4 regions of the Trinickia caryophylli genome follow, and region 3 is predicted to be linked to each of the others. Evidence: predicted binding sites of a transcription regulator. Region 3 holds the regulator's gene; each other region holds the start of a gene.
What was found. Region 3 encodes FNR, which switches genes on or off when oxygen is low (the NO sensors DNR and NnrR bind a similar motif). Its sites were predicted from a motif close to TTGATNNNNATCAA; they were not measured.
Positions count from the first base shown of each region.

Region 1 (7,318 bases), on a different replicon from region 3:
TCACGCGCTGCTCACGAGCGGCGCGCTCACGCTCGCCGGTGCTTTCGTATCGGGGCGGCGGATGCTCTTCGCCCTCGGCGCACTCCTGCTGGCCAGCGCGTTTGCCTGGCTGCTCACCGCCTGCGCGATCGGCCTGTGGCGCGGCAGGCGCACTGCCGCCACCGGCGTCGCAGATCTGCTGCGCGCCGTCGATCTCGCGCTCATCGCCCTGCTCGTGACCGCGTCGCTCGGCGTCTACCTGGCGCTCACGCTCGCATGGCCGCATGCCACTCCCATCGTCACGCTCACGAACTGGCATGCGATCTGGGGGCTGGCCGGTTGGTTCGGGTTGCTCGTCGTCGGCATCGGCTATCAGTTGATTCCGATGTTTCAGGTAACGGAGCCCTATCCGTCCCATCTTGCGCGATGGCTGGCGCCGGGTTGCTTCGCGTTGCTCGCCGGCTCGGCGCTCGCGGCATTCGTCATATCGCTGAGCGCCGTGCCCGGCTCGACGTCGGACACGATCGCCGAGCTGCTGCCTTCGCTCGTCTTCGTGCCCTACGTCGTGTTTGCCACGGTCACGCTATGGCTGCTTCATCGCCGCAAGCGGCCGTCCCCCGACGCGACCACGCTTTTCTGGCGCACGTCGATGGCGAGCCTCGCCTGTTGCCCGCTCGCACTCGCGGCTGCCACGGTCACGCAGGAGCCGCGGTGGTTCGTGGCTTTCGGCATTCTCGCGCTCGTTGGCGTGGGATGGTCCGCCGTCAACGGGATGCTCTACAAGATTGTGCCGTTTCTGCTTTGGTATCACCTGCAGGCGGAGCTCGCACAACCGCTGTCGATCGTGCCGAAGGTCAAGGACATCATTCCCGATCGCGCGGCAATGCATCAGTACTACGCGCACCTCGCGGCGCTCGCGCTGCTCGCGGCAGCGAGTCAATGGCCCGGTCCGCTCGCGCGCGTAGCCGCCTTCTCGCTGGGTGTCGCTTCGGTGTGGCTCATCGTGCTGCTGGCCCGAGCGTTGCGGCTCTACGCCCGCGTCAGGCGCGAAATTGCACGGGTATCGGTGCAGCGCCACGAGCGCGAACGCAACAAGCCCACGCCTCGGGACGAGCGCGTGCCCGAGCCCGTCACCGAGCGTCAGTAGGCGCAGGCTTCCTGAAGCCGGCAGAGGTCGGGAATCGTAATCTCGCGTCCGCTGATCCGCACGAGATCGCGATGCGAGAGTTCGCGCAGAATGCGCGAGAAGTGCTCGGGCGTTACGTTCAGCCTCGATGCAATCAAGCGCTTATCCGCTTCGAGCCGCACGCGCTGCCCCTCGTCGCACTGCTCGCCCTTCAAAGTGAGCAGATAGGTGATCACGCGCTGCGTACCCGAGCGCAGCGAATATGCTTCCACATCGACCATCAAACTGTGCAAACGCATGCTGAGGCTGGCGAGCATCTTGCATGCGAATGCCGGGTCGCGCTGCAGCTCCGCATAGACGGACGCCTTGCTCACGTGCAGCAGCAGGCTGTCGGCCAACGCCTGAGCCGAAACGATGTAAGGCTTGTCCATGAACATCAGAGCTTCGCCGAAGCCGTCGCCCGCACCGATCAGGCGCACGACCTTTTCTTCGCCGAGCGGCGAGATGAAGCTGAGCTTGATCTGCCCATACACCACCGTATGGAATCCGAGGCAGGGATCGCCCCGCCGAAACACCATGTCTCCACGGCTCAATTGAATTTGCGACGTGCCCTGGGCCAGGCGATCGAGCTCGGCGGGCGCGAGCTCGTTGAAAAGCGCCGTTCTCGAAAGAAAGTCCTGGACCCTGACTTTGTTTCTGGCCATGACCTGACTCATATGAGTTTCGAGTATGAGGAGGCGGTCGGCTGGCCGAGATAGGCGTCGAACACCATACTGATTGCACGCACGAAGAGACGACCCTTCGCCGTAATGTTCATCTCCGCGTCGTCTGTCTCGATCAGCCCCGCTTGTTCGAACGACTCGAGTCCGGCCAGCTCGCGCGCGAAATAGCGCTTGAAGTCGATGCCGTGTGCTTCGCCGATTTCGTCGAACCGCAGCGGCGTGCTGCACATGATGGTCATGATGACGTCCCGACGCAGCAGATCGTCGGGCGTAAGCGCGAGCCCGCGCTCGACGGGCAGCCTGCCGGCATCGAGATGGCGGTAGTACGTTTGCACGGAGCGCGTGGACTGCGAATAGCTGTTGCCGACCTTGCCGATCGCCGAGACGCCGAAGCCGAGAAGGTCGCACTCGGCCTTCGTCGTATAGCCCTGAAAGTTGCGATGCAGGCTCTTGTCGCGCAGCGCGCGGCTCAACTCGTCCTCCGGTTTCGCGAAATGGTCGAGGCCGATGTAGATATAGCCTGCGTCGAGCAGGCGCTCCATCGATCGCATGAAGATCTGCAGGCGCTCTTCCGCGCTCGGCAGCTCGCTCGCCACGATCAGGCGCTGGGCTTTGAAGCGGCTCGGCAGATGCGCATAGTTGTAGACCGCGATGCGATCCGGTGCGAGCCGGATCACTTCGTCGAGGGTATGCTCGAAACTCGCGAGCGTCTGCCTCGGCAAACCGTAGATGAGGTCGATGTTGATCGATTCGAAGCCGGCCTCGCGGCTTGCCGCCAATGCGCGCTCGACCATCGGCAGCGGCTGGATGCGGTTGACCGCCTGCTGCACGGCCGGATCGAAGTCCTGCACGCCGAAGCTCGTGCGGTTGAAGCCCAGATCGGCCAGCACACTGAGCGTCGTCTCTTTGACTGTACGAGGGTCGATCTCCACCCCGAGTTCGGCATCGGGCTGAAAATCGAAGCGGTCGCGCAGCGCGCGCATGAGCGCGGAGAGCTCGGGCATGCTGAAGAACGTCGGCGTGCCGCCGCCGAAATGCAACTGCGTCACGCGGCGATCTTCGCCGAGATGCGGCACGACGAGATCCATTTCGCTGATCAGATACCGCAGATACTCGATGGAGCGGCCGTGATCGCGCGTGATGATCTTGTTGCAGGCGCAAAAGTAGCAGAGCGACTCGCAAAACGGCAGATGCGCGTAGAGCGAGAGCGGCGGATTGTGCGTGGCCCCGGCCCGCTCCGCCAGGAACCGCTGATACGTTGCCTCGTCGAAGTCCGCGTTGAACCGGTCGGCCGTCGGATAGGAGGTATAGCGCGGGCCCGAGTTGTCGAAACGGCGAATCAACGCCTCCGAAATCTCCACATCGGGAAAATGCGCGGCATTTTGCCGCTGCTCGGGCGCTGCCGCTGCCCGGCCATGCTCTGAATGGGTTGACATATCGATTCAATCAGCTCCAGCAAGCGGGCGAAGGTCGCCATGCTCGCACTCGTCGTTTCGATATTGTCCCGATCCGAAAACAGCACAGCTTGATATATGTCATGAATCCGGCGCATTTGGGCACCGAAACCCCGCCACCGCCCCCGTCCGGCTGTGCCAGACGCGTCGTAAAAGATATAGAATCGGTAGACCTTATAGGCATGCCATGCGACTCACCGACTTCACCGACTACAGCCTGCGCGTTCTGATCTATGCCGCGGTGCGAAGCGAACATCTCGTCACGATTCAGGAGATCTCCGAAACGCTCGGCATTGCACGGGGCCACCTCGTGAAGATCGTTCATGCGCTCGGCAAGGCCGGTTATCTCGACACGGTTCGAGGCCGAACGGGCGGGCTGCGGCTCGGCCGTCCGCCAGCCAAGATCACGGTCGGGGACGTGGTGCGCACCATGGAGCCGGACTTTCGCATGGTCGAATGCTTCGACACTGAAGGCAACGCCTGTGTCATCACGGCTGCGTGCGGGCTGCGCGGCGTGCTCGGCAGTGCGCTGCGCGCCTATTTCGACGTGCTCGATAAATTCACGCTGGCGGATCTGGCTGCCGAGCAGAGCACGCTCGAACGCCTCCTGGCAGCCGGCCCGGTCGTCCGCCCGCTCGTGCGTATCGATCGCAAACGCATCGCTTGAAGTCCGTTCGCGCCGATTGCAGTCGCGCAGGTTGCAGGCTTGCGGACGTTCCTTGCCGGCCGTAGTGCCGGCGCACCGTCGCGCAGACACCGTCCGCCTGCGGAACCCGAGCGGCGTTCAAGCCACGCCAGCCTCGCCGGCCTCGCTCGCCTCATTGAGCCGGCTGCGAACGAAATCGATATGTGTTTGCATCGCCGTGCGCGCTTCTTCAGGCCGGCGCGCACGAATGGCCTCGCACAGCGTGCGATGCTGGATGAGCAGTTGCCGCGATGCGTCCTCGTCGCGAATGCGCAGGCCCGTGCCGTTGATCGTGATGTGCTCGCGCAGCATGCCGATCACGCTCGCGTGCAGGTGCAAAAACATCGCATTGTGCGACGCAAGCGCGATCGCTTCATGCAATTTTGCGTCGGCCTGGGCCTCCGTGGCCATGTCGCCCGCGAGCCGCGCCTGCTCGAGCTCCCGCAGCAGCGCGCCAATGCGCCTGCGTTCGTCGGCCGTTGCTCGCAGCGCCGCAAAATAGGCCGTCGCGCCTTCCAGCACGCGCCGGAACTCCAGGATGTCGTCGCGCAGCACCGGATGATCGGCCACGAGTTGCCCCCAGGGCGAGGCCGTACCGGTGATGCCGGTGCGCAGCCGGTCCGTGACGAACACGCCTGCGCCGCGCCGGGCTTGTACCAGGCCACGCGCCGCCAGTCGTTGAACCGCCTCGCGCACCGTATTTCGGGCGACACCGAGTTCGTCAGCAAGCGTCCGCTCGGCCGGCAACCGCGCGCCCGCAGGCCACGTGCCGTCGAGCAGCGACGTCTCGAGCCGGCGCATGACGTCTTCCACGCGCCCACGCGCCGCTGCGCGCTCCTTCGTAGCCATGATGTCCCTCACCCCGATGACGGCCCCCGGCGTGTGCCGCCCACGGCAATTGGTCCAACCAATTTGAACCGCCGTGCAAATGAGGCAATTATGCGCCAAAAGCCGCTCGCCGCCGCGCGTTGTCGGCCCTTGGAGAGAGACATGCACGAAAGGCAATACCCCGCCGCCCCGCCCCGCCACGTCTATTTGTTCGCGACCTGCCTCGTCGACCTGTTCGTCCCGCAGGCCGGCGTGGACGCGATCAAGCTGCTCGAACGCGAAGGGCTGACCGTGCATTATCCGCGCGCGCAAAGCTGCTGCGGCCAGCCGGCCTACAGCAGCGGCAATCCCGAGCAGGCCCGTTCCGTTGCGCGTTCGCAGTTAGGGCTTTTTCCCGAGCCGTGGCCCATTGTCGTGCCCTCCGGTTCGTGCGCGGGCATGATGCGCCACCACTGGCCGGCGCTGTTCGCCGACGACGAAGTGGCCGGACCACAGGCTCGCGAACTCGCACAGCGTACCTACGAGTTGAGCGAGTTCCTGTTGAACGTGCTCAAGGTCGATTTCTCGAAGTACCGGCCCGACAACGGCCCAGCCGCGCCCGAACGCGTCGTGCTGCATACTTCGTGCAGCGCGCGGCGCGAAATGGGCACGCGCGCGCACGGTGTGGCACTCGTCGACGCACTGCCCGACGTCGCTCGCATCGAGCACGAACGCGAATCGGAATGCTGCGGCTTCGGCGGCACTTTCTCGCTCAAGCATCCCGACATTTCCGGCGCAATGGTGCAGGACAAGATCGCCTCGGCCTGTGCCACCGGCTGCGACCGCCTCGTCTCGGCCGATTGCGGCTGTCTGCTCAATATCGGCCACGCCGCCGCGCACCGGCAGGCTCCGCTGACGGTCGAACACCTCGCGAGCTTCCTCTGGCGACACACCAACGGTACGGATAACGAAGCGAACTCCGCAAGCCAAAACGGCCGCAAGCAAGACTGTGCTCGTGAAGACGCGCGGCCAGCCGCCGAAAGCTGCAAGGAGCCCGCATGAGCCGGCCCGGTGCACGCGAACGGATCTTGGGCAGGCTCCGGGCGGCGGCCGCCCGCCCCGCCACGGGCGTATCCGACATCGATCGACGCATCGACGCGCATTATCAGGCTCACCCAGCGGCCACCCAAGCCATGTCGACAAGCGAGCGCGTCGAGACGATGCGCAAAACGTTGGCGGCGTCGCACGCTGGCGTCATCTGCGCCGATGCCGCATCGTGGCCTGCCGAACTCGCACAGAAACTCGCCGCCGCTGGCGTGCGCAGGCTGTTGCTCGATACGGCGGGCGAGGAAGGCGCAGCGCTGATGAAGGCGCTCCCGCCCAATATCGAGGTGCTGCGCTACGCGCGGCCCATTGAGGCGTGGAAAGGCGAGCTCTTCGACACCATCGACGCCGGTTTCACCGTCGCCCGCTCCGGCATCGCCGCCACGGGCACGCTGATCCTCGCTCCCGACGTCAATAGCCCGCGTACGGTCTCGCTCGTCCCGCCGCTGCACGTGGCGCTCGTTCATGCAGACACGCTGCACGCCGATCTGCATTCCGCCGCGCGGCACGAGCACTGGAGCGACGGTATGCCGACCAACCTCGTGCTCGTGTCGGGCCCCTCGAAAACATCCGACATTCAGCAAACGCTCGCATACGGCGCACATGGCCCGCGTTGGATGTGGGTCGTCATCGTGACCGGCGAGCGCGCCGATACGGGAGCCCTGCAATGAACGACACACCGATGCAGTTCGTCCCGCCGGCCGACTTCAAGGCGCGGGCGAGAGAAGCGCTCGCGGATCCGCTCCTGCGCCAGAGTTTCCGCGGCGCAATGGATTTTCTCCAGTCCAAGCGCGCGACCCAGTTTCCCGACCAGGACGAACTCGAAGCGTTGCGCGACGTCGGCGAAGCGATACGCCAGCACGCGCTCGGCCGGTTGCCAGATCTGCTCACCGCCCTCGAAGCGAAACTGACGGCTGCGGGCGTGCAGGTTCACTGGGCCGAAACAGCTGAAGAAGGCAACGAGATCATCCACGGCATTGCCGCGGCTCATCGCGCGCACAAGGTCATCAAGGGCAAATCGATGGCCAGCGAGGAAATGGAGCTCAACCATTACCTCGCCGAACGCGGCATCGATTGCCTCGAGTCCGACATGGGCGAGTACATCGTCCAGCTCGCGGGCGAAAAGCCCTCGCATATCGTGATGCCCGCGATCCACAAGACGCGTGGCCAGATCGCCCGGCTCTTCGAAGAGAACATTCCCGACGCGCCCTATACCGAGGACGTCGACGAGTTGATCCAGATGGGCCGGCACGCACTGCGTCACGCATTCGTCGATGCCGATATCGGTATTTCCGGCGTCAATTTCGCCGCGGCCGATACGGGCACACTGTGGCTCGTCGAAAACGAAGGCAACGGCAGGCTTTCGACGACGGTGCCCCCGGTGCATATCGCCATCATGGGCATCGAGAAGGTGGTGGCGAAGCTCGAGCACATCGTGCCG
Region 1 is NZ_CP139971.1:1,070,726-1,078,043, forward strand. Features, by position in the region: gene U0034_RS23970 (hypothetical protein) at 1-1,126, shown strand, start outside; gene U0034_RS23975 (Crp/Fnr family transcriptional regulator) at 1,120-1,809, opposite strand; gene hemN (oxygen-independent coproporphyrinogen III oxidase) at 1,818-3,269, opposite strand; gene U0034_RS23985 (Rrf2 family transcriptional regulator) at 3,469-3,948, shown strand; gene U0034_RS23990 (FadR/GntR family transcriptional regulator) at 4,066-4,815, opposite strand; gene U0034_RS23995 ((Fe-S)-binding protein) at 4,957-5,835, shown strand; gene U0034_RS24000 (LutC/YkgG family protein) at 5,832-6,548, shown strand; gene U0034_RS24005 (LutB/LldF family L-lactate oxidation iron-sulfur protein) at 6,545-7,318, shown strand, end outside.
Region 1: a site for FNR is predicted at 3,353-3,366, ahead of hemN (oxygen-independent coproporphyrinogen III oxidase). Genes of this name have one in related genera too.

Region 2 (7,318 bases), 1.6 Mb from region 3:
AAAAGGAAATATCCGAAAAAGAAAACTCCGGCACCGAGGCCGAATACCGTTTCGCTGAAGGCGAGTTGCTGCGACATCTGCAGCTTGGCGAAGCCCACGTTGACGCGGTCGAGATACGCGACCACATAGCAAAGCATCAGAAACGGCACGAGCCGCCAGAACACCCGGCGATAAAGGCGGTCGAGCTCGCCGCCGGCGGGCGCCGCCACGTCGTCGCGGGCATCGGATGGAACGGCCGGGCTCGCGCCCGGAGCGGCCGAAGCCGCGGCAGGATTGAATCGCATCTCATGTCTCCGTCAAGTTGGCGCCTTTGCGGGTCTCGCGGTATGCGGCCCGCCGGCTTTAGGATTCGATTTACCGGTCGATGCGCGATGTGCGGCGCGCCGCCGCGGCCAAGGGCATTCGATCGATGCGGCGCGACACAGCTTCGAGGCCGCGCCAATTTTCCGTTGATTAGTACTCCTTATTTTTTACCGCGTGTCGCGCTGGTAGAGCCGTACACCGCTACCAGCGCGCACCGAACGCCGCGCGCAGTGCCTCGATAGCCGATTCGTCCAGCGGTGCCGGCCGGGGTACCGTCGAGCGCCACAGCCGCGCGGTTTCCTCGAGTTCCTCGAGTACGTAGCTCGCGTGCGAAACCGAACGCTCCCAGACGACGGGCCCCAGCCGGTCCAGCAGTACCGCCCTCACGCTGGCCGCCACGCGCGCCACCTCGAGCGCGACCTCCGGATCGCCCGGCCTGCGGTAGCGCACAAGCGGCACGTGGCCCACTTTCATGACGTAGTACGGCGTGATCGGCGGCAGAACGTCGTCGTCGCGCCAGACTCCTTCACCGTTGCTCCGGTCCGCAAGCGTCAGCGCGACGAGATGCGTTGAATGGGTGTGCACGATCCCGCTTGCCGCCGGGTTTGCTTCATAGATCGCACGATGCAGCGCGAGCGTCTTCGAGGGCGTGTCGCCGCCCGCGTGCCGGCCACTTCGGTCGACCTTCGCGATGCGTGCGGGATCGAGCCTGCCGAGGCAGGCATCGGTCGGTGTGATGAGCCAGCCGTCGTCAAGGCGCGCGCTGATGTTGCCCGCCGTGCCGACCGTGTAGCCGCGTGCGTAAAGACTCGCTCCGACCGTGCAGATCTCTTCGCGTACGGCCGATTCGCCACTAGCCGACGTCATGATGCCTCCCCTTCCAGCTGCCGCAAGGCCTTTTCGAAGAAATCCTCGGAGCCGAAATTGCCGGACTTGAGCGCGAGCGCGACGGGCTCGCCGCCAACGCTGACCGTCGCCGGCACGCCGGGGTCGATCTGCGCTCCGATGCGAAGCCCACGCACGCCGAGCGCCTGAACGACCGCGCCCGATGTTTCGCCGCCGGCAACGACGAACTTGCGGATGCCGAGCGCATATTGCGCGCGTGCGATCTGGGCGAGCGCCTGCTCGACGAGCTGTCCCGCACGCTCCACACCCAGTTCGCGCTGCGCCGCCCGCACTTCGTCGGGCGCGGCGGTGGCATAGACGAGCACGGGCTCGGGGCGCTCGGTCCGCAGATACGCACGCGTGAATGCCACGGCCTCGTGAACGAGCGGCTCGCCGCGTGCGAGCGCGAGCGGATCGATCCTGAAAGCGGGGCGCTTCGCCTTCCACGCCGCCACCTGCGCATGGGTGGCCTTCGATGCGCTGCCGGCGACGACGGCGCCGGGCCCGGCTACGGCCGGCAGCGCCGCGGCATCTTGCCGCGCCGGCAGCAGCCCCACGCGCCGGAAGTTGTCCGGCAAGCCGAGGGCGACGCCCGAGCCGCCCGTCACGAGTGGCAGGTCCGCGCAGGCCGCGCCGAGCGCGAGCAGGTCCGCGTCGCTGATCGCATCCGCGATGGCGATGCGCGCGCCTTCGCGGCGGCAGGCGTCGAAGCGGGCGCGAATGGCGTCGGCGCCTCGCACGACCGTGTCGTAGCGTACGAGCGCAACGGCCGCACCCGTTTGCCGCGCGAGGACACGCACGAGGTTGGGGTCGCGCATCGGGGTGAGCGGATGATGCTCCATACCGGATTCGTTGAGCAATGCGTCGCTCACGAAAAGGTGCCCGCGATAAACGGTGCGGCCATTCTCCGGGAAGGCGGGACATGCAATCGTGAAGCCGCCGCCGGGCTCGCCTGCGAGCGCGTCGAGCAGTGCCTGAGCGACGGGGCCGATATTGCCGGCGTCCGTCGAATCGAACGTCGAGCAGTACTTGAAAAAGAACTGACGGCACCCTTGCTCGCGCAGCCAGGCAAGCGCGGCGAGCGACTGAGCGATCGCCTCGTGAGCGGCGATCGTACGCGACTTCAGCGCCACGACGATCGCATCCGCGTCGCGGGCCGCGGCCGTCAGCGCGGCGGCGTCGGGCACGCCGATCGTCTGCACCGTGCGCATGCCGCCGCGCACGAGCATGTTCGCGAGATCGGTCGCGCCGGTGAAGTCGTCGGCGATGCAGCCGAGCAAAGCGCGCCGCACCGGGTGCCTCGCGTCGTTCATTGTGCGGCTCCTTCCGCTTGCGCCGGCAACGCGATGCCGGGGAATATCTTGATGACGGCCGAATCGTCCTCGCGCCCATGGCCCGCGCTGGACGCCATCATGAACATCTGATGCGCCGCGGCCGACAGCGGCAGCGGAAACTTGTTCATCCGTGCCGTGTCGAGCACGAGCCCGAGATCCTTGACGAAGATGTCGACCGCGGACAGCGGGGTATAGTCCCCGGCCAGAATATGAGGCACGCGGTTCTCGAACATCCACGAATTGCCTGCGCTGTGGGTGATGACTTCGTAGAGTGCCTGCGCGTCCACGCCTTCGCGCAGGCCGAGCGCCATGGCCTCGGCCGCGGCTGCGATGTGCACCCCCGCCAGCAGTTGATTGACGATCTTCACCTTGGAGCCGAGGCCATGCTGCGCGCCGAGGCGATAGACCTTGGCCGCAATGGCGCTCAGCACGTCCTCGCAGGCGGCGTAGGCGTGCGCGGAGCCCGACGTCATCATCGTCAGTTCGCCCGACGCAGCGCGAGCCGCGCCGCCCGACACCGGAGCATCGAGCATGTGCAGGCCGGCCGACTCGATGCGCTTGCCGAGCGCGATCGCGAATTCGGGTGCCACCGTAGCACTCGCGATCACGACGCTGCCGGCTTTCAATGCCGGCGCCGCACCGTGTTCGCCGAAGAGCACGGCCTCGGTTTGCTCGGCATTCACGACGAGCGTCAGCACGACGTCGCACGGCTCGAGCTCGGATGGCCGCTCGCAGGCTACGCCGCCGAGCGCCGAGAACCCGGCGCGCGCACTCTCGCGCAGATCGCAGCCATAAACGGTGAAGCCCGCTCGCAGCAGCGACTCGGCAACGCCGAAACCCATGGCTCCAAGCCCGATCACTCCGACTATCCTCGACATGCGCTTTCCCTTTCCTTAAATGTTAGGAGTCCTACATGACTGGCCGGCGCCCAGGACGGTGTCTCCCCCCGGCAGGCTTCAGCGAATGCCGGCCTCTGCAAGCCGTCTTGCGGCGTTGTACATGTGCGTACAGGCGGCGTTGCGCGCCGCCATCGGGTCGCCCGCCCTGATCGCCGCCACGATCGCCGCGTGCTCTTCGCGTACCTGACGCGAAAAATCGTCTCGTAACGCTTCGTTGCGGCGCGTGACGACCGTACCCGCCTCCAGGTACTGATTGAGGAACGTCAGCGTCTTGAGGAAGTATGGGTTGCCGGTGGCAATCGCGATGGCGCGATGAAACGCCACGTCTTCGGCCACGCCGTCTTCGCCTTCGGTCACGGCCGCGTCGATCTTCGCCAGCGCCGCGTCGATGGCCACCATGTCGGCATCGGTGCGACGCATCGCCGCCTCGGATGCCACCTCGGCCTCGATTGCCCGCCGCAACGCCAGTATCTGCAGGACCGAGCCCGGTTCGACCGCCTCCGCATAGTCGATACGCAGGGGCCGAATGGCCGCGCGTTCGGCGATGAATACACCGCTGCCCTGGCGCGGTTCGACGACGCCTTCATTCTTCAGACGCGAAACCGCCTCCCGAATGACGGTGCGGCTCACGCCGAACTCCTGGGCCAGCACGGCCTCGGTCGGCAGCTTGCCGGTATGGGCAAACGCGCCTTTCTCGATCTGCTTGAGCAATTGCTGCGCCACGGTTTCGCTCAGCGAGCGGACGGGAATCTTCTCGAACATGGACATCCGGCAATCATCATCAGGTGACGAGGTCATCATACAAGCTTGATGCCGCGCGGTTATCGGGACAAACCCGCCCCCCCGGCGCGTGGACGGCACCCCGCTCGCGCGCCGAGAGCGCGATTGGTCGAATTGGCCCGAATAGGGTCCTCGTTTCGACCAATTGCTTCCGCGCTCGCCGCCGTACACTGCTTTCCATGGAACGAGATGTGGGTTCCGTCCACGCGCTCCCCTCGCGTGGGTAGTTCGAAGCCAGTTGTACCAACAGTGGTCTGCAGTACCTCAGCAGTACGCAGTAGCTCGGCAGCACGCAGCACCTCGGCAGTACGCAGTATCTCGGCAGTACGCAGTATCTCGGCAGTACGCAGTATCTCGGCAGTACGCAGTATCTCGGCAGTACGCAGCACCTCGGCAGTACGCAGTACCTCGGCAGTACGCAGCACCTCGGCAGCACGCAACACCTCGGCAGCATGCAGTACCTCGGCAGTACGCAGTACCTCGGCAGTACGCAGTACCTCGGCAGTACGCAGCACCTCGGCAGTACGCAGCACCTCGGCAGCACGCAGTACCTCGGCAGTACGCAGCACCTCGGCAGCACGCAGCACCTCGGCAGCACGCAGTACCTCGGCAGCACGCAGCACCTCGGCAGTACGCAGCACCTCGGCAGCACGCAGTACCTCGGCAGCACGCAGCACAAAAGCAATTTGCAATACCACTGCAGTACGAAGTCGGTTCACCCGCTGTCAAGAAGCATTCGTCTTTGAACCAGGAAACGGCTGTGGCGCCCCAACCGGCGCCGCAGCCTTCGCAGTACGCATGGAGCAGTTTGGGCCGCGGATACCGGAGACGGTATTCGCGGCCTTTGTACATGGGCACTTGATGTATGACAAGAGCCCGCGCCGCGACCGGCGTCAACATAGGCAGCGAACCGTTTCCCGCGATGCGGCGCAGCGCGCCGCCCCAACCGCCAGGAGCCCGCTGCCTCATGAGCACGCCGTGGCACACGCTCGACGCGGCGGCCGTCGCCGCGCAACTTCGCACCGACGAAGCGCACGGCCTCGATTCGGCCGAGGCTCGCCGCCGCCTCGACGCGGCCGGCCCGAACGACATTGCCACAGCCGAACGGCGCAGCGCGCTTTCGCTGTTCGCCGCGCAGTTCGCCGATTTCATGGTGCTCGTGCTGCTCGCGGCGGCCGTACTCTCGTTCGCCGTCGGCGACACCAACGACGCACTCGTCGTCATCGCGATCGTTCTCGTCGATGCCATTGTCGGCTTCGCGCAGGACCTCGGCGCCGAACGCGCCATTGCGGGCCTTCGGCGACTCGCCGCGCCAAAGGCAACGGTCGTGCGCGATGGCCGGCCTGCGATCGTCGATGCAGCCGCCCTCGTGCCCGGCGACCTCGTCGTGCTCGAAGCGGGCGCCACGGTACCGGCCGACCTGCGCCTAGTCGAAGCGCCGCAGTTGAGAACCGCCGAAGCGGCCCTCACCGGCGAGGCGGCGCCCATCGACAAGACCACAGCCTCCCTCGGCGACGAAAGCTTGCCGCTCGCCGATCGTCTTAACATGGCCTACCGCGGCACGACCGTCGCCTACGGGCGGGCGCGCGGCATTGCCGTCGCAACCGGCATGGACACGGAGCTCGGCCACCTTGCCGCTCTGATCAAATCGGCACCGCGCACGCGCACGCCGCTGCAGGCCCGCCTCGCCCGCTTCGGTCGCCAGCTGGCGCTCGCCGTGCTCGCGATTTGCGCGCTCGTCTTCGTCGCCGGCCTCGCTCGCGGCGAACCGCTGCTGCCCATGCTGCTGACGGCCGTCAGCCTCGCTGTTGCAGCGATCCCCGAAGCCCTTCCCGCCGTCGTCACCGTCATGCTCGCGCTCGGCGCGCGCACCATGGCGCGCCATGCGGCGCTCGTGCGCAGGTTGCCGGCCGTCGAAACGCTCGGCTCGGTCAGTTGCATCTGTACCGACAAGACGGGCACACTGACCTGCAACGACATGCGCGTGGTCGAGTTGTGCGCCGCCGGAGGGCCGCGTATCGCGGCGGGCCCGGTCGGCAACGACGAAACGCTCGCCGCACTGCTTCACGCCTCGGCATTGTGCAACGACGCCGGCTACGACGAACAAGGCAAGCCGATCGGCGATCCCACTGAGATCGCGCTGCTGCGCGCAGCCGCGGATGCGGGCATCGACAAGCGCGCGATCGGACGAACCACGCCGCGCAGAATGGAATACGCGTTCGACTCCGAGCGCAAGCGGATGACCACGCTGCATGCCGATGGCGATGCCTTCATCGCCTACACCAAAGGCGCGCCCGAAGCCGTGCTGGCCCGGTGCGCATCCGGGCCGGGCGGCACCCGTTTGTCCGCCGGGCAGATGATCTCGACCGCCGAAGCGATGGCCGCCGACGGGCTGCGGGTACTGGCCCTGGCTCGCCGCCGCTGGCCAGCCCTTCCCGACGCGCGATGCACCGCCGAGGAGGTCGAGCAGGCGCTCGAATTGATCGGTTTCGTCGGCATGATCGATCCGCCTCGCCCCGAGGTGCCCGACGCGGTGGCGAAGTGCAAGGCGGCGGGCATCCGGACAGTCATGATCACGGGAGACCATCCCGTCACCGCCCGGGCGATCGCCCGCGCGATCGGGCTGCTCGATGCCGCGCACGACGGTCCCGATGCGGTAATGACGGGCCGGGAGCTGGCCGCGTCGACCGATGCGGAGCTGCGCCGGCGAATCGAGCGGATCGCCGTGTTCGCGCGCGTCGACCCGGCACAAAAGATCCGCATCGTCGAAGCGTTGCGTGGAGAGGGGCGCTATGTCGCGATGACGGGCGACGGCGTCAACGATGCGCCGGCGCTCGCGCGCGCCGACATTGGCGTGGCCATGGGCCGCGGCGGCACGGACGTTGCGCGTGAAGCCGCGAGTGTCGTACTGCTCGACGACAACTTCGCGACGATCGTCGCGGCCGTCGAGGAAGGCCGGCGCCTCTTCGCCAACGTGCGCAAGTTCGTTCGCTACGTGCTCACTTGCAACTCGGCGGAGCTGATGGTGGTCGCCCTCGCCCCGTTCATGGGGCTGCCGGTGCCGTTGCTGCCGATCCACATCCTCTGGATCAATCTCGTCACCGACGGGCTGCCCGG
Region 2 is NZ_CP139970.1:2,878,906-2,886,223, reverse strand. Features, by position in the region: gene U0034_RS12970 (MFS transporter) at 1-284, opposite strand, end outside; gene otnC (3-oxo-tetronate 4-phosphate decarboxylase) at 505-1,170, opposite strand; gene otnK (3-oxo-tetronate kinase) at 1,167-2,501, opposite strand; gene ltnD (L-threonate dehydrogenase) at 2,498-3,400, opposite strand; gene U0034_RS12950 (FadR/GntR family transcriptional regulator) at 3,479-4,183, opposite strand; gene U0034_RS12945 (hypothetical protein) at 4,243-4,893, opposite strand; gene U0034_RS12940 (cation-translocating P-type ATPase) at 5,169-7,318, shown strand, end outside.
Region 2: a site for FNR is predicted at 5,060-5,073, ahead of U0034_RS12940 (cation-translocating P-type ATPase). Genes of this name have one in related genera too.

Region 3 (7,318 bases):
GCACGGACGGCGGCACACCGGGGCGCCTGCGCGTCGTCGCCCCGCCGCCGCTCTCGGCCGTCGACCATTTCAATGGCTGGCTCGACGGGAACGGGCATCCGTTCTGGCCTTTCTGGGAAAGCGTGCGCTCATGGTGGAACGTGCGGTCACTCCCGAACGTGCTGATCGTGCATTTCGCGGACCTGATATGCGACATGCCCCGCGAAATCCGGCGCATCGCCGAATTTCTCGACATATCCGTCGACGCATCGCGTTGGCCGGACATCGTGCGGCACTGCGGTTTCGACTACATGAAGGCACATGCAGCCCGCTACGTCCCGCAGGGCGCGGGGCTTTGGAAGGACGGCGGGCGGGCCTTTTTCAGCAAGGGACGCCACGGCCGCTGGCAAGGCGTGCTGCCTGCCGAGGCCAGTGAGCGGTACAAGCGGCGTGCTGTCGACGAACTAGGCGGTGAATGCGCCTTGTGGCTCGCAGCCGGCAACGCCGGAGATACGCAATGAGCACGCCGTACGCGGTCGCATCTTGCGCAACCCGCGAGCGCACGATTTTTTCACGAGCCCCAAGATGAACACGTCTGCAACACAGAACGCCTCCCAGACCAATTACGACGCCTTTGCGGCCTTCTACGACACCTGGCACGACCGATGGCCGGAAAACGCGAAGGCCAACTGTGTGGAGACGCTCTCGCGACTGGCGAACGGCACGGATGTCCTCGAACTGGCGATCGGCACCGGCCGAATCGCGCTGCCCCTGTCCATGCGCGGGTTGAAAGTATCGGGCGTGGACAACTCCGTCCGCATGCTCGACAAACTGCGCGAAAAACCCGGCGCCGAGCAACTGTCGCTCGTGTGCGGGAACTTCGCTGACATCCCGGTCCAGGGACAATTCGGGCTCATCTATATTGTCGTGTCGTTCGGCTATTTGCTGAACCAGAAAGAACAGCTGCGCTGCCTCGAGAATGTCCGCGCAAAGCTGGCGCCCGGCGGCGCGTTCGTCATTCAAACGGTCGTCCCCGGCCCCGAAATCTTCAACGGCACCGGTACGCTGGACGATCTGTTCGACGTCCCCTCGACGGCAGGGGGTGAAACCGATGCGGTCATGCTGCTTTGCTCGAAGACCGATCTGGTCCGGCAGGTGATCGACCAGCGCGTGATCGTACTTGGCGACGACGCGCCGAAGATCTACACGCACCAGCGGCGCTACGTATGGCCGTCCGAACTCGACATGATGGCGCGCGCTGCCGGCCTGGAGCTCGAGTCGCGCTGGGGTAGTTGGACCCAGGAGCCATTCACGCAGAAAAGCCGAAGCCAGATCTCGGTCTATCGGCGGCATCGAGACGCGGCGAGCGAACGCAAAGGCCTCGAATGAGCTTGAAAGTGATCGGCGCCGGATTAGGGCGCACGGGCACGCTCTCTTTGAAGCTGGCGCTGGAGCATATCGGCTTCGGCCCGTGCTATCACGCCATGGAGATCGGCGCCACGCTGCGGAGATCGCTGCCTTTATGGCTCGACGCGATACACGGCGAGCCCGACTGGGACGCAATCTTCGACGGCTACGCGGCCACGGTGGATTATCCCGCTTGCTGTTTCTGGCCTGTGCTGCTCGCACGTTTTCCCGACGCACGGGTGATTCTCTCCGTTCGCGACGCCGATGGCTGGTTCGACTCGGTTCAGGAGACGATTTTTTCTCCGCGGGGCGCCAATCCGCTATTCGGTACGGCAGGGCGCGCGCTGAGCGAGTTTCTAAGGCGCGATTTCGGCGAAAGGATCGCCGACCGGGCGTTCATGACCGACTATTTCAGGCGCTGGAACCAGGCCGTCGTAGACTCGGTTCCGGCCGAGCAACTGCTCGTCTTTCCGGCGGAAGCGGGTTGGGAGCCGTTATGTGCTTTTCTCGGGGTCCCCGTGCCGAACGTACCCTACCCGCGCCTGCATGAGCGCAAGACGCGCGCAGACGGAGCACGGCAGCGTGCGCTTCCGTCCGACCCCGCCGAGCTCGAAACAAGGCTGCGCGCCTATTTGGACAGTTTGAGCGCCGGCTCATGACGCGAAGCGCGGCATGCCCTGCCGCTCGAATATTGCGCCGGCTTCATTGCGCGAGCCGGCCGTGATCGCTGCCGGCGGGCGATCAAAGCTCGGCCACCGGCTTTCCCGCTTCGGCATCGTGGCGCACGAGCAGCACCGGCACGTCGGCCGCACGCAGCAGCGACTCGGCGACGCTGCCGAGCAAGACGCGCCGCACACCCTGCCGGCCGTGCGTGCCCATGACGATCAATTCGGCCTCGAACTCGTCAGCCACGCGCGCGATGACGGCGGCGATACTTTCTCCATACGCATCGACGGCACGCGTGGTGCCTTGCACGTGGCAGGCAGCGAAGCGCTCCGCCGCCTCCTCGAGCGCCGCCGTGGCCGACTCAATCGCGGCCGCGCTCGCGCCTTCCTCCCCCTGGTAGACGGCCCCGACGTCGACGAGCTGGGGGGCATGCTCGACGACGCTGATGGCGACGACCGATGCGCCCGACGTCCTGGCGATTTTCACCGCCTCGTCGAGCGCGAGACGAGAGGCGCGACTGCCGTCGACGGCAGCGAGAATCTTCTTGTACATGAGAGTCCTCCGGGGCTGTCGCCCGTTGCACGGATGTGTTCGTGCAATAAGTGTGCGATGGCTGCGCCCCGCCCGGCTTGACCGAAATCAACGGCTGCCGCCAATCCGCACGCCTGACGAATCGGCGCTTTCCGGTGCCGCCGTAGGATAATCCTTACAACGCTTCGCGAACACTTACCGCAGTTTCGTACGCCGCCGATAGGTTTTCTCCGAGTGAACTTCCATACTTTCGCCATGGAAACCACTGCGGTGCCGATGTGCCCGCGACCACCGGCGGAGGCCAAGATGCTGCTCGAACTAGACCGTAACGACGACGTATGCACCGCACCGTCCGCCGCGCAAATCTCATGGCAACCGCGTGCAGCTCAGCCCGCACGTGCAACCGCACGTTGCTCGAGCTGCGCCATGCGCTCGGTCTGCATGCCCAATACACTCGCGGCGAAGGACCTCGCGCGCTTCGACACGATCGTGAGCGCAACGCGCGTCGTGATGCGCGGCGAAGCGCTTTATCGCTCGAGCGACGAGTTCCAAAGCGTGTATGCGGTGCGCTCGGGCTCCTTCAAGACAGTGGTGATGCATCGCGACGGACGCGAACAGGTCACGGGCTTTCATCTCGCCGGCGAAGTGCTGGGGCTCGATGCCGTGTGCGCGGAGCGCCACAGCAGCGACGCCATCGCGATCGAAGACAGCAGCGTCTGCATCATCCCTTACGCACTGCTCGAAGCGCTGTGCGCCGAGTCGAAATCGCTGCAGCATCAGGTCCTGCGCACGATGAGCGGCGAGATCGTGCGCGAATCGTCGCTGATGATGCTGCTCGGCACGATGAGCGCGGAGCAGCGCGTCGCCACGTTCTTGCTGAATCTCTCCACGCGCATGCAGGCGCGCGGCTATTCGGCCGCCGAATTCAACCTGCGCATGACGCGCGAGGAAATGGGCAACTACCTTGGCATGAAGCTCGAAACGGTGAGCCGCATGTTCTCGAAGTTCCAGCGCGACGGTCTTCTCGAAACGCACGGCAAGCAGATCCGCATCGTCGACCTCGAAGCACTCGCCCGGGTCTGAACGCGGTGGGCTGGGCCGCCGCTACCGCATCGTCAGCACGGCCGCGCCGGCAAGCCGCCCTTCGCGCAAGTCGGATAGCGCGACGTTCGCCTGCCGCAGCGGGTAGGCCGTCGTCTGAAGTTCGAGCGGTACCTGCCGGGCAACCCGCATGAAGGCGTGCCCGTCTTCGCGTGTCAGGTTCGCCACCGAGACGATTCGCCGTTCTCCCCAGAGCAGGTCGTAGGAAAAGGCCGGGATATCGCTCATGTGAATCCCGCCGCAGACCACGATGCCGCCCTTGACCACCGCCTTGAGCGCGGCCGGCACGAGTGCGCCCACGGGCGCGAAGATCAGCGCCGCATCGAGCGGCTCCGGCGCCGCTTCGTCGCTCGCGCCAGCCCAGGCGGCACCAAGCCGCCGGGCGAGCTGCTGCGCGGCCGTATCCCCCCGTCGCGTGAACGCATGGACGCTGCGCCCTTCGTGGTGCGCCACCTGCGCGACGATGTGCGCCGCCGCCCCGAATCCGTAGAGCCCGATGCGCTGCGCATCGCCCGCCATGGCGAGCGTCCGGTAGCCGATGAGGCCCGCACAAAGCAGCGGCGCCGCCGAAACGTCGTCGTACTGCGGCGGCAGATGAAAGCAGTAGCCGCTGTCGGCAACGGTGCGCTCGGCGTACCCACCGTCGATCGTATAGCCCGTGAATGCCGGTGCGTCGCAAAGGTTTTCCCGGCCGTGCCGGCAATAGCCGCAGTGGCCGCAGGTATGGCCGAGCCAAGGCACGCCTACCCGGTCGCCAAGCGCGAAACCCGTTACACCCTCGCCGAGCCCGGCCACGGTGCCGACGATTTCGTGCCCCGGCACGAGCGGCGTTTTCGGGTGCCGCAGTTCGCCGTCCACGACATGCAGGTCGGTGCGGCATACACCGCATGCATGCACGTCGATCAGCAACTGGCCCGGGCCGGGGCGCGGATCCGGCAGCTCGCGCTCCTGCAACAGGGGCGAGGTGCCGTCGAAGACCATTGCGAGCATTGCTTCGCCTCCTTTTTGTTCGGTGTTCGACGATGAGCGGCGCTGAGCCGCTTCGAGCCATTTCACCGCAATTCGATCCCACTGTCTTGACCCATCTCAACGCGCGCGGCCGCGCCGGGCGCGACGATGCGCCTATCGGCGCATGCCGCCGCTTTCGAGAGCCGCACACGGCAAAGGAGACGTTGCTCATGGACAAGTCCGCGCACAGCGCCGCGTGGCGCATCAACGACAAGCTCGCCCCCGACGCGAGCATCGCCGACAAGCTGCGCTTCGCGGTGCGCTATGCCGTGCTCGCGCCCTCGAGCCACAACACGCAGCCATGGCGCTTTGCCGTCGACGGGCAGACGCTCGTGCTCAGCGCCGACCGCCTGCGCGCGTTGCCGGTCGCGGACCCGTACGACCGCGAACTGATCATCAGTTGCGGCGCTGCGCTCATGAATCTGCGCATTGCCCTCGCCCATCTGGGGCTCGGCTATGCGATCACCGTATTTCCCGCTCGAGCCGACCCGGACGTCCTCGCGCAGGTGCGCATCGAGCCGGGCGCGGCGCGCGACGAACGCCTCGCGCCGCTCTTCGACGCGATCGCCCAGCGTGTCACGACGCGTCTGCCGTTCGCCGACGAGCCCGTGCCCGGCGACGTCTGCCTGCGCCTCGTCGACGCAGCAGCCGCCGAGGGCGTGGAAGCGATTTGCATCAGCGCAGCCGCGGAGCGCGAGCGGATCGCCGATGCGATCGGCGAGGCCGATCGCGCGCAGTTCGACGACCCGCGCTTTCGCCGCGAATTGGCGGGCTGGATTCACCCGCGCCGGCGGGGCGACGGCATGCCGGCTCAGGCTGAGGGGATCGAGGCGCTGCTCGACTTCACGACGCCTCTGGCTGCGTTGGCGATTCGCACGTTCGATCTGGGCGGCGGCGTGGCGGCGGCGCATCATGCGCTGGCCGCCGGTTCGCCGCTGCTCGTGTGCCTTGCCACAGGTGCCGATGACGCCGAGGCATGGCTCGCAACAGGGCAAGCGCTCGAACGGCTGTTGCTGACCGGGGTGCGAGAAGGACTCAGCGCTTCGTATCTGAATCAGCCGATCGAAGTGGATACGCTGCGAGCCAGGCTGCGGCAAACGCTCGCACTCGACGCGACACCGCAACTGCTGCTGCGAATGGGGCGCGGGCCGCATGTCGAACACGCCCCGCGCCGGCCGCTGGAAGACGTGCTGAGCTGACGCGATAATCAGCGGCACGGCGGGTGCCTTCCACGCTGCCTACGCGCCGCCTGCGCTCCGACAGCCCCGACAGCCCCGACAGCCCCGACAGCCCCGACAGCCCGGCGCCCCGGGCACTGACGCCGGACCGAGGAAGCCGCCTTAGCCGGCCTCGTAGAAGCGGAAAAATCCACTGTGCAGCAGCACGGGCTTCTTGCCGAGCTCGTGCAGCATGCGTCGCGCAGCCTTTTCGATGGCATGCCGATTCCGCTCGAAAGCCTTGACGACGTCTTCCTCGCGCAGCGACTCCGCTCCGAAGTGATCTTCGAGCGCTTCGGCGGTGATCGCGCATTGAACGCGCTCTCCGTCGACGACGGCCGAAAAGGCGAGCACGAGATCCCGGCCGCAATACTCGGCCGGCTCCGGGGGAAACGTGATATGCATGACTGCCACCTCGCTACGCAGCTCGAAACGGCGGGCGAGCCGCATGGAACGCGCCGCCCATGGATTCAGCATAGTCGAATGCCGGCAAGGCACGGCTTGACTTGCATCAACGATACCGGCGCAGCGCATCCGTACACTGATCCTCAGCGTCCACGACCGTCTTCGAGGGTGTTTCGTATGAATGCGCCGCACAGCCTTTCGCGATCGGCCGTTGCCGTGCTCGTCTGCTTCGCGGCGACGAGCGGAACCGCCCTCGCGCAACGGTTCGAGCCCACCGCGCTCATCGATCAACAGCATTGCATGTTCTGCCACACCGTGGACGCGCCTTTTCTTGCGCCGTCGTTCAGGCAGATCGCCGAGCGCTACCGCAGTGAACCTGGTGCGCGGGTCATGCTCGAACACAAACTCGTCAAGGGCGGCAAGGCCCATTGGGGCGATATGTCCATGCCCCCGGCGGCCGAGCGCGGCGGACCGCTTTCGGAAGAGGACGCGCACACCCTCGTCGAATGGGTACTCGATCAATAGCCGGCAACCCTGCTTCATGCCGACACTAGTGGAGAGCACGATGCGCATCACCGTTCATCTCAGCACCTTCGATCGTCTCAACCCGTGCGCTTACGCGATACTCTGGCTCGATCGCGAGCGGCGGCAATGGTCACGCGAGAGTCATTTCGGCGTCAACCTGCCCGCGTGGGGCGTGCTGCGCACCGAGCCGCACGCGACCTCGGTCTGCGCACAAGGCGGCGAGGTGCCGATCTTCGAACTCGACGGGCTCGAACTCGACGGCGACGTGGGGCCGTTCGAAGGCGAAACGGGTGGCGCGCAGTGGATTGGCAGCCGCAGAAGTTCGCCGGGCCACTGGTACGTGCAGTGCGTCGACGAAGAGACGGCGCCGCCCGAGCATGGCATTTTCGCCGGTGACGACGCCGACGCGGCCTCGCCCGCTTGAGCCTTGGCGGCGCCCTCTCATTGCGCCGCTTTTCATTTTTTTGATTGCAGCGCTC
Region 3 is NZ_CP139970.1:169,451-176,768, forward strand. Features, by position in the region: gene U0034_RS00750 (sulfotransferase domain-containing protein) at 1-500, shown strand, start outside; gene U0034_RS00755 (class I SAM-dependent DNA methyltransferase) at 565-1,368, shown strand; gene U0034_RS00760 (sulfotransferase family protein) at 1,365-2,045, shown strand; gene U0034_RS00765 (universal stress protein) at 2,128-2,604, opposite strand; gene fnr (fumarate/nitrate reduction transcriptional regulator Fnr) at 2,890-3,666, shown strand; gene U0034_RS00775 (zinc-dependent alcohol dehydrogenase family protein) at 3,688-4,674, opposite strand; gene U0034_RS00780 (Acg family FMN-binding oxidoreductase) at 4,863-5,891, shown strand; gene U0034_RS00785 (DUF1488 family protein) at 6,033-6,314, opposite strand; gene U0034_RS00790 (c-type cytochrome) at 6,492-6,839, shown strand; gene U0034_RS00795 (DUF3564 family protein) at 6,880-7,263, shown strand.

Region 4 (7,318 bases), on a different replicon from region 3:
TGATGTCGTAGTGATCAGGCGCCAGCGCGAGCAGCTCCTCGATCGTGCGGATACCGGCCATCCCGTTGCCGATCACGACGAGTCGTGGCTTCATCATCGTTGTTGCTCCTTCAAGCGTGGGGCGTCGCAGCGTCGTTGCTCGACTGAATAATCGGAGTCGCATGCGCAAAACGAAACGGCGTCCGCTCGTGCCGGTACACGAGGGGACGCCGTTGTCCTCGAAACGAACGCGATGAAGCATCGATGCCGCACCGCGTTTTGAATTGCATGCATCCCGACACCGTTGCCGGGTACGCGGGCGTTAATGCAAAGGGCGTGCCAACGAGCCGGAACGGCCGCCGCAAAAGGGTTTGCTGGCCACGTGCACCGCGCGCAGGCACGCGGTGCCCTGCGCTGTTGCACCGCAGCAGTGCACTGGCGGCGGGACGTCGCACCCCTTCGGCGCGGGCTCGTGCGAGTTCGGTGCGCGTAATGACGCAGCCGTCGTCTGCCGGCGGCTATAATTCGGAGCCTCATCCCCGTGCCTTGCGGTGTGTCAGCCGGAGTTGGCGCTTTAGCGCCGAGTCCCGCCAACGGGGCATCGATCCGGGGCGGCGTTTTTGGCGCCCGCTCCGATCCTGCCGTGACGGCGGCAAGCATCGCTTGCGCATGGATTTCCCAGGTTTGCCAACGCAAGAGACCAAGGAGGTTCCACATGACCATCCGAATCGGTGACGAAGCACCCGACTTCACTGCCGAAACGACCGAAGGAACGATCAACTTTCACGAGTGGATCGGCAACGGCTGGGCAATCCTGTTCTCGCATCCGAAGGATTTCACGCCGGTGTGCACGACTGAACTCGGCTATATGGCGCGGCTCAAGCCTGAATTCGACAAGCGCAATACGAAGATCATCGGCCTGAGCGTGGACCCGGTCAGCGATCACGAGAAATGGGTCGGCGATATCGCGGAAACGCAGGGCACACCGGTCAACTACCCGATGATCGGCGACCACGATCTCAACGTCGCGAAGCTCTACGACATGATCCACCCGAACGCGAGCGGCGGCCCGCGCACGGCCGTGGACAACGCCACGGTACGCTCGGTGTTCATCGTAGGCCCGGACAAGAAGGTGAAGGCGATGCTCGTCTACCCGATGAGCGCGGGCCGCAATTTCGACGAAGTGCTGCGCCTGCTCGACGCACTGCAGCTCAACGCGAAGCATGCGGTGGCCACGCCCGTGAACTGGCGCCCCGGCGACGACGTCATTATCCCCACGTCGGTCTCGGACGAAGAGGCCAAAAAGAAGTACCCGGAAGGCTTCAAGACGCTCAAGCCGTACCTGCGCACGGTTGCGCAGCCTAAGTAACGATGCCTGCGAGCGGGCCGTCGAGCCCGCTCAGTGCGCGGCGGCCAGCGCGATGCCGGCCGCCGCGCAAAGCGCCACGACCAGCAGCGGCGGCGCTTTCCAGCGCACCAGCAGGAAAAAACCGATGGCCGCAATGGCGAAATCGACGGGGCGCAGGACGGCACTGGTCCATACCGGCGAATAGAGCGCGGCCCCCAGTACGCCCACCACAGCCGCGTTGACGCCAGCAAAGACGGCGGCCATGGCGGGACGTGCACGCAACGACTGCCAATGCGGCAGCGCCGCGACCACGAGCAGCAGCCCCGGCAGAAAAATGACGATGGTCGCGAGTGCCGCGGCGGCCCACTGCAAGGGAGCAGGCACCATCACCCATCCGAGAAACGCCGCGAAGCTGAAAAGCGGCCCCGGCACTGCTTGCGCGGCGCCATAGCCGGAAAGGAAGACATCCGGGCCGACCGCGCCTGCGATGGCGGGCTGATGTTGCAGCAGCGGCAGCACGACATGCCCGCCGCCGAAGACGAGCGCTCCCGAGCGGAAGAAGGCATCGAAGACGCGCGACATCGCGGCGGCTTCGGGCGCGGCCGCGCGCAATGCGCCTGCAACGAGGGGCATGCCGGCGAGCAATAGACAAAATGTCGCGAATGCGAGCAGGCTGGCGCGGCGCGAGATGACCGACGCCATATGCGAATGCGGGGCCGCGGCGCAGGCCGTGCGGGCGGCGGCATCGGCGCCACGGGCAAGTTCGACCCGGCCGAGCGCGAGGCCTGCCACGGCGCCGAGAACGATGGCGGCAAGCTGGGCGAAGCCGCTGCTCACGGTGCTGACGAGCGCGGCTGCGGCAAGGGCGATGGCGGTACGCCGCGCGTCGGGACACAGGCGCCGCCCCATGTCCCATACGGCTTGCGCGACGATTGCCACCGCCGTGAGCTTGAGCCCGTGCGCGAGACCTTGACCGAACCCGCCGCGCATATCGGGGGCGGCGATCGCGAAGGCGATGAGCAGCAGCACGGAAGGCAGCGTGAAGCCGCACCATGCGGCGATTCCGCCGGCCCAGCCCGCGCGCGCGAGGCCGATCGAAAAGCCGACCTGGCTGCTGGCGGGGCCCGGAAGAAACTGGCAAAGACCGACGAGATCGGAGTAGGCGGCATCGTCGAGCCAGCGCCGGCGCTCGACGAATTCGCGGCGAAAGTACCCAAGGTGAGCGACGGGGCCGCCGAACGACGTCAGGCCAAGCTTCAGGAAAGCCGCGAATACCTCGAAGGCGTGGCGCGAGCGGTGCCCGGCGGCGAGCGCGGCGGGCCTAATGATTGAGCCTCTTCATGACCTCGGATTCCAGCGCCGCCTGCCATTCCTCGGATGCTTCGATCGGGTTGATTTCGTCATCGACCGAATAATGCGCGCGCTCGGCGGCGCGGCGCGTAATGTCGTAATCGGGGCCGAGGTCGTCGGCCGCGTCGTCTTCGCCGGGCGGCTCGAGCATGTCGCGCAGCATGGCTGCAAGCTCGGGCGTATCCCAGGGCTTGCCTTGCTGCTTGCACACCTTGATGTAATGCCTGATTTCCGCGTCCTGCTCGGGCGTAAGGGGGAGCCCGCGGAATGTCCGGTTCGGATCGAGGTCGGTCATGATGGCTCTCCGGCGCGATGACAGCCCGAGTGTAGCGCCGTTGCGGGCCGGCACGCTATCGGAGAATTGCCATACGCGTGCGAATGGCGGAAACGTCCGCCGCCGGGCGGCAGATGCGGGTCAGTGGTGAGCGTGGGTCTCTACCTGCGCCGGGGGGACGGCTACTGCGGTGAAGAACGCGCGCAGCCGCTTATCCCAGGTTTCGTCGAGCAACGGAACATCGGCTGCCGCGCGCTGTTGCAGCTCGCGATCCACGTGAATTGCGCGCAGCGATCGCGGATGGACAGGACTCCTGAAGAATCGCCCCTGGGCGTCGAGAAAAAGGCAGGACTTGCCGCGATAGCGCGCCCCGCGAATGGAGGTGGCGTCGAACACGTGGCGGGCCGATTCTTTCGGATACACGAAGATCACGTTCACGCCCGAGGCGGCGAGCGAATCGCAGGCGTCGGAAAAGCGATAGATCATCTGGAAGCCGCGCTCGCCCGCGCGCCCCATACCCACCACGATCAATCCGCGCTCGCCCATGACCTCGCCGATCGCACGCAGCGAGTGTTCCTGAGAGGTCAGCCAGACGTTCACATCGATCACGGTGGTCTCCTTGCGAGCCTGATATCCGATTACCCCATCGGCAAAGCTGCAAGGATGATAGCGCAATTGCCCGCGCCCGCGCGAGGAGAGGCGCGGCGCGGCGCGGCGCCGGCCACCCGTCATGCGAGGGCCGCGGGTACGAGCAGGAGCGGTGTTTGCGCGATCCGGGCAACGCGGCCGGCCACGCTGCCGACGAACCAGCGCGCAATGCCGCGCCTGCCATGCGTGCCCATCACGACGAGGTCCGCCTGCCAATGCAACGCATCGCGGACGATGGCGTGCGCAACATCGTCGGCCGTGCGTCCGGTCTCGATCATCGCCGTGCTCGATTGGGCCGTGACGCTCGAGAGGATGCGCGCCGCTGTGGCAAGGGCGGCTTTGCCTTCGTCTCTGAATGCGTCTTCCAGTAGATGAACGGGTACGAAGTCGGTCAACCGCACGGCGCGGTCGATGACGTACACGGCGCGCAATTGCGCATCCGGCGCCGCGAGCGTCGATCCATATTGAAGCGCCTTGGCCGACGTCTCGCTTCCGTCGACAGGAAAAACAATCCGTTTCGGCGCGTGCTCGATCGGTGCGGTATAGCCCTCGGGCACGATCAGGAGCGGGCGCCGCGCGAGTGCGGCCAGTGGCTCGGACACCGTGCCTTCGACCCAGCGCAGCAGCCCGTGATGTTGGCGCGCGCCGACCACCAGGAGGTCCGCTGCCCGTCTGTTGGCTTCGCTCGCGAGTGCCCGGGCGATATCGCCGCCCTCCCTGGCCAGATCGATGACGGCGGTTTCCAGTATGACGTCCTGGCCGGCAAACACTTCGTGCGCTTGTGCCACCGCATTGTGCGCATCCTGGAGCAGTTCCTTGCGCGCCGCTTCGAGTTCCGCGTCCACGAGCGGCGTGGTGGGCACGAGCGTGCGCGGGTTGTCGGCAACGCTCACGGCCGCGATTCGCGCACCGGCTGGCGCGATCTTCGACACGTAGGCAAGCGCCCGCCCGGAGGCCGGCGATCCGTCGACTGCAATGAGGATGCTGCGCGCGGGCGCTACTGTTGGGATGCGCGAATCTTGAACGCTCATTGTCTGCTCCATGTCGAGGACCTTGTCGGGTAATCGTAAGATGCCATCGTCGCCGGCGCACCCGTTGATTTGCGTCAAGACAAGGGGGCTTGCGGCGCAGAGAAGGGCACTTCGCGCCATACCCGCCGTTTCTTCAGGGCTCGCCGTGCCCCCCGGACACGCCGTAGATCTGCCCCGTGATATAGCTCCCCTGCGCCGATGCGAGCAGAACGTATACCGAAGCAAGCTCCGCGGGCTGCCCGGGGCGGTGCATCGGCACTTGTTCGCCGAAGTGCTGCACGTTCTGTGTCGTTTGTCCGCCCGTTACCTGCAACGGGGTCCAGAACGGCCCCGGCGCCACGCCGTTGACGCGTATGCCTCGGCTCACCAATTGCTTGGCGAGACTTTTGGTGAAATTGGCGATCGCCGCCTTGGTCATCGAGTAGTCGAGCAGGTTGACGGATGGGTCGTAGGCGTTGACCGAGGTGGTGTTGACGATGGCCGAGCCTGGTGGCATGTGGGGGATGGCCGCCTGCGTGATCCAGAAGAGCGCGTAGAGGTTCGTGCGCAGCGTCCAGTCGAACTGCTCGGTCGTGATGTCGAGAATCGAGTCGTGCGTCTGCTGGCGCGCGGCATTGTTGACGAGAATGTCGAGACCGCCCAGGCCGCGCACGGCATCGCCCACGAGCTGCCGGCACGTTGCCTCCTGGCGGATATCGCCGGGCAACACGACCGCTTTGCGGCCGGCCGACTGGATCAGTTGAACCACCTCGCGCGCGTCGGGCTCTTCCGCCGGCAGATACGAAAGCGCGACGTCGGCGCCCTCGCGCGCATACGCGATGGCGGCCGCCCGGCCGATGCCGGAATCGGCGCCCGTGATCAGCGCACGGCGTCCAGCGAGCTTGCCCGAGCCTCGATAGCTTTTTTCGCCGTGATCTGGCCGCGGCGTCATCTTGCCGGCCAGGCCGGGCCATGGTTGCTGCTGAGCGGGAAACGGCGCGTGCGGATAGAGGGTGCGCGGATCGGGCGGCACCCCGGGGCTTGCGCTCGGCGATGAAGCGGCTGGATCGGCCACCGCGCGCGCCGCCACCGCGGTCATGAGGCCGGCGGTCGCACCTTGCATGAGCTTGCGCCGCGATGTCGAAATTTCGTCGGAAGCCACGATCGAACTCCTTTTCGAATCCACGAAGGTCGTGTGAACGGCTATTCGTCAAGCAACGGCGGTGCCCCGCGCGTTTCCGGGTACAGCGATTGCCGCCGCATTCGATAAGACGCGGCCGGTGTCGCAATGGGGGAAGGGACGATGGATCTGCAACAACGCGTGGCGCTCGTGACCGGGGCGGGCTCGGGCATCGGCAAGGCCTGTTCGCTCAAGCTCGCCGCCGACGGTGCGCGTGTCATCGCACACGCGCACAAGGACGAGGAAACCGAGGCGACGGTTGCCGAGATCTTGCGCGAAGGCGGCGATGCCTTCGGCGTGACGGCCGACGTGCGCGACGAGAACGCGTGGCGGGACGCGATCGAATGCGGTGTGGCGCAATACGGCACGCTCGACATCGTGGTCGCGAACGCGGGCATCAACGGCGTGTGGGCACCCATCGACGAATTGCAGCCCGCCGAATGGGACAACACGGTGAACACGAATTTGCGCGGCACCTATCTGACGCTGCATTACACGGTGCCGCATCTGAAGCGCGCGGGTAGCGGCTCGATCGTCATCGTCTCGTCGATCAACGGCACGCGCATGTTCAGCCACGGCGGCGCGTCGGCCTATTCGACGACGAAAGCGGGCCTGCTTGCATTGGGCCAGATGCTCGCGCTCGAGTTGGCGAAGCATCGAATACGGGTCAACGTCGTCTGCCCCGGCAAGATCGATACGGATATCGGCGAGAATACGCGCGCCCGCAACAGCCAGGAAGCCTCGGAGGCAGCGGACTATCCGGAGGGCAAGATTCCGTTGACGGACGGCCGTGCGGGCAAGGGCGCCGACGTGGCAGAACTCGTCGCTTTCCTGAGTTCCGAGCGGGCGAAATTCATTACAGGCACGCCGGTGTGGATCGACGGCGGGCAGTCGCTGCTCGTCGGTTGACTGTCATGCCGGCGCCGACGCCGGCGCCGGCGGCAACCCGTCTTGCCCGCGTCGGCTAACGCGATGGAGGGCCAACTGCGCCGCGGCGCGATCGGCGCTCGCCGCCTTGATATGAGCGGGCGGCGGCCAGGGCGTGCGCGGCAAGAAAATCTGCAGCGGTTACAGGCACGCCTTACACCGCGGCGGCCTGCCTTGCCGTGTGCGCGTTACGAGGCGCTCAGCGAATCGCCTACCACGTGGACGCGCTCGCCGACCTGCAGCGCGGGCTGCGCGTTGTAGCTGAAGTTTCGGTAGCTGCCGTCCTGCATACGCACCTGCACCTGATACGTGGTGGTTTTGCGCACGGCATGCTCGATGCCATTACCGGCCAACCCGCCGCCGACGGCGCCGGCGATCGTCGTCAAGATCCGGCCGCGTCCGCCGCCGAACTGGTTTCCGATCAGGCCCCCCGCGACGGCGCCGCCCACCGCGCCGATGCCCGTCGATTGCACCGGAGTTTCCACCGGGTTGATCGCAACGATTTCGCCGGCGCTCGGATCGATCGCGGCCTGCTGCGGCGCGCGCGCGGGCGCCGTCGTACCGTAGCTGCCGTTTTCGGCGTAAGAGGGCGCGGGCGCGCG
Region 4 is NZ_CP139971.1:201,149-208,466, forward strand. Features, by position in the region: gene nirB (nitrite reductase large subunit NirB) at 1-97, opposite strand, end outside; gene U0034_RS20235 (peroxiredoxin) at 695-1,348, shown strand; gene chrA (chromate efflux transporter) at 1,379-2,653, opposite strand; gene U0034_RS20245 (hypothetical protein) at 2,649-2,972, opposite strand; gene U0034_RS20250 (hypothetical protein) at 3,093-3,560, opposite strand; gene U0034_RS20255 (universal stress protein) at 3,680-4,642, opposite strand; gene U0034_RS20260 (SDR family oxidoreductase) at 4,764-5,771, opposite strand; gene U0034_RS20265 (SDR family oxidoreductase) at 5,913-6,698, shown strand; gene U0034_RS20270 (glycine zipper 2TM domain-containing protein) at 6,905-7,318, opposite strand, start outside.
Region 4: a site for FNR is predicted at 4,695-4,708, ahead of U0034_RS20255 (universal stress protein). Genes of this name have one in related genera too.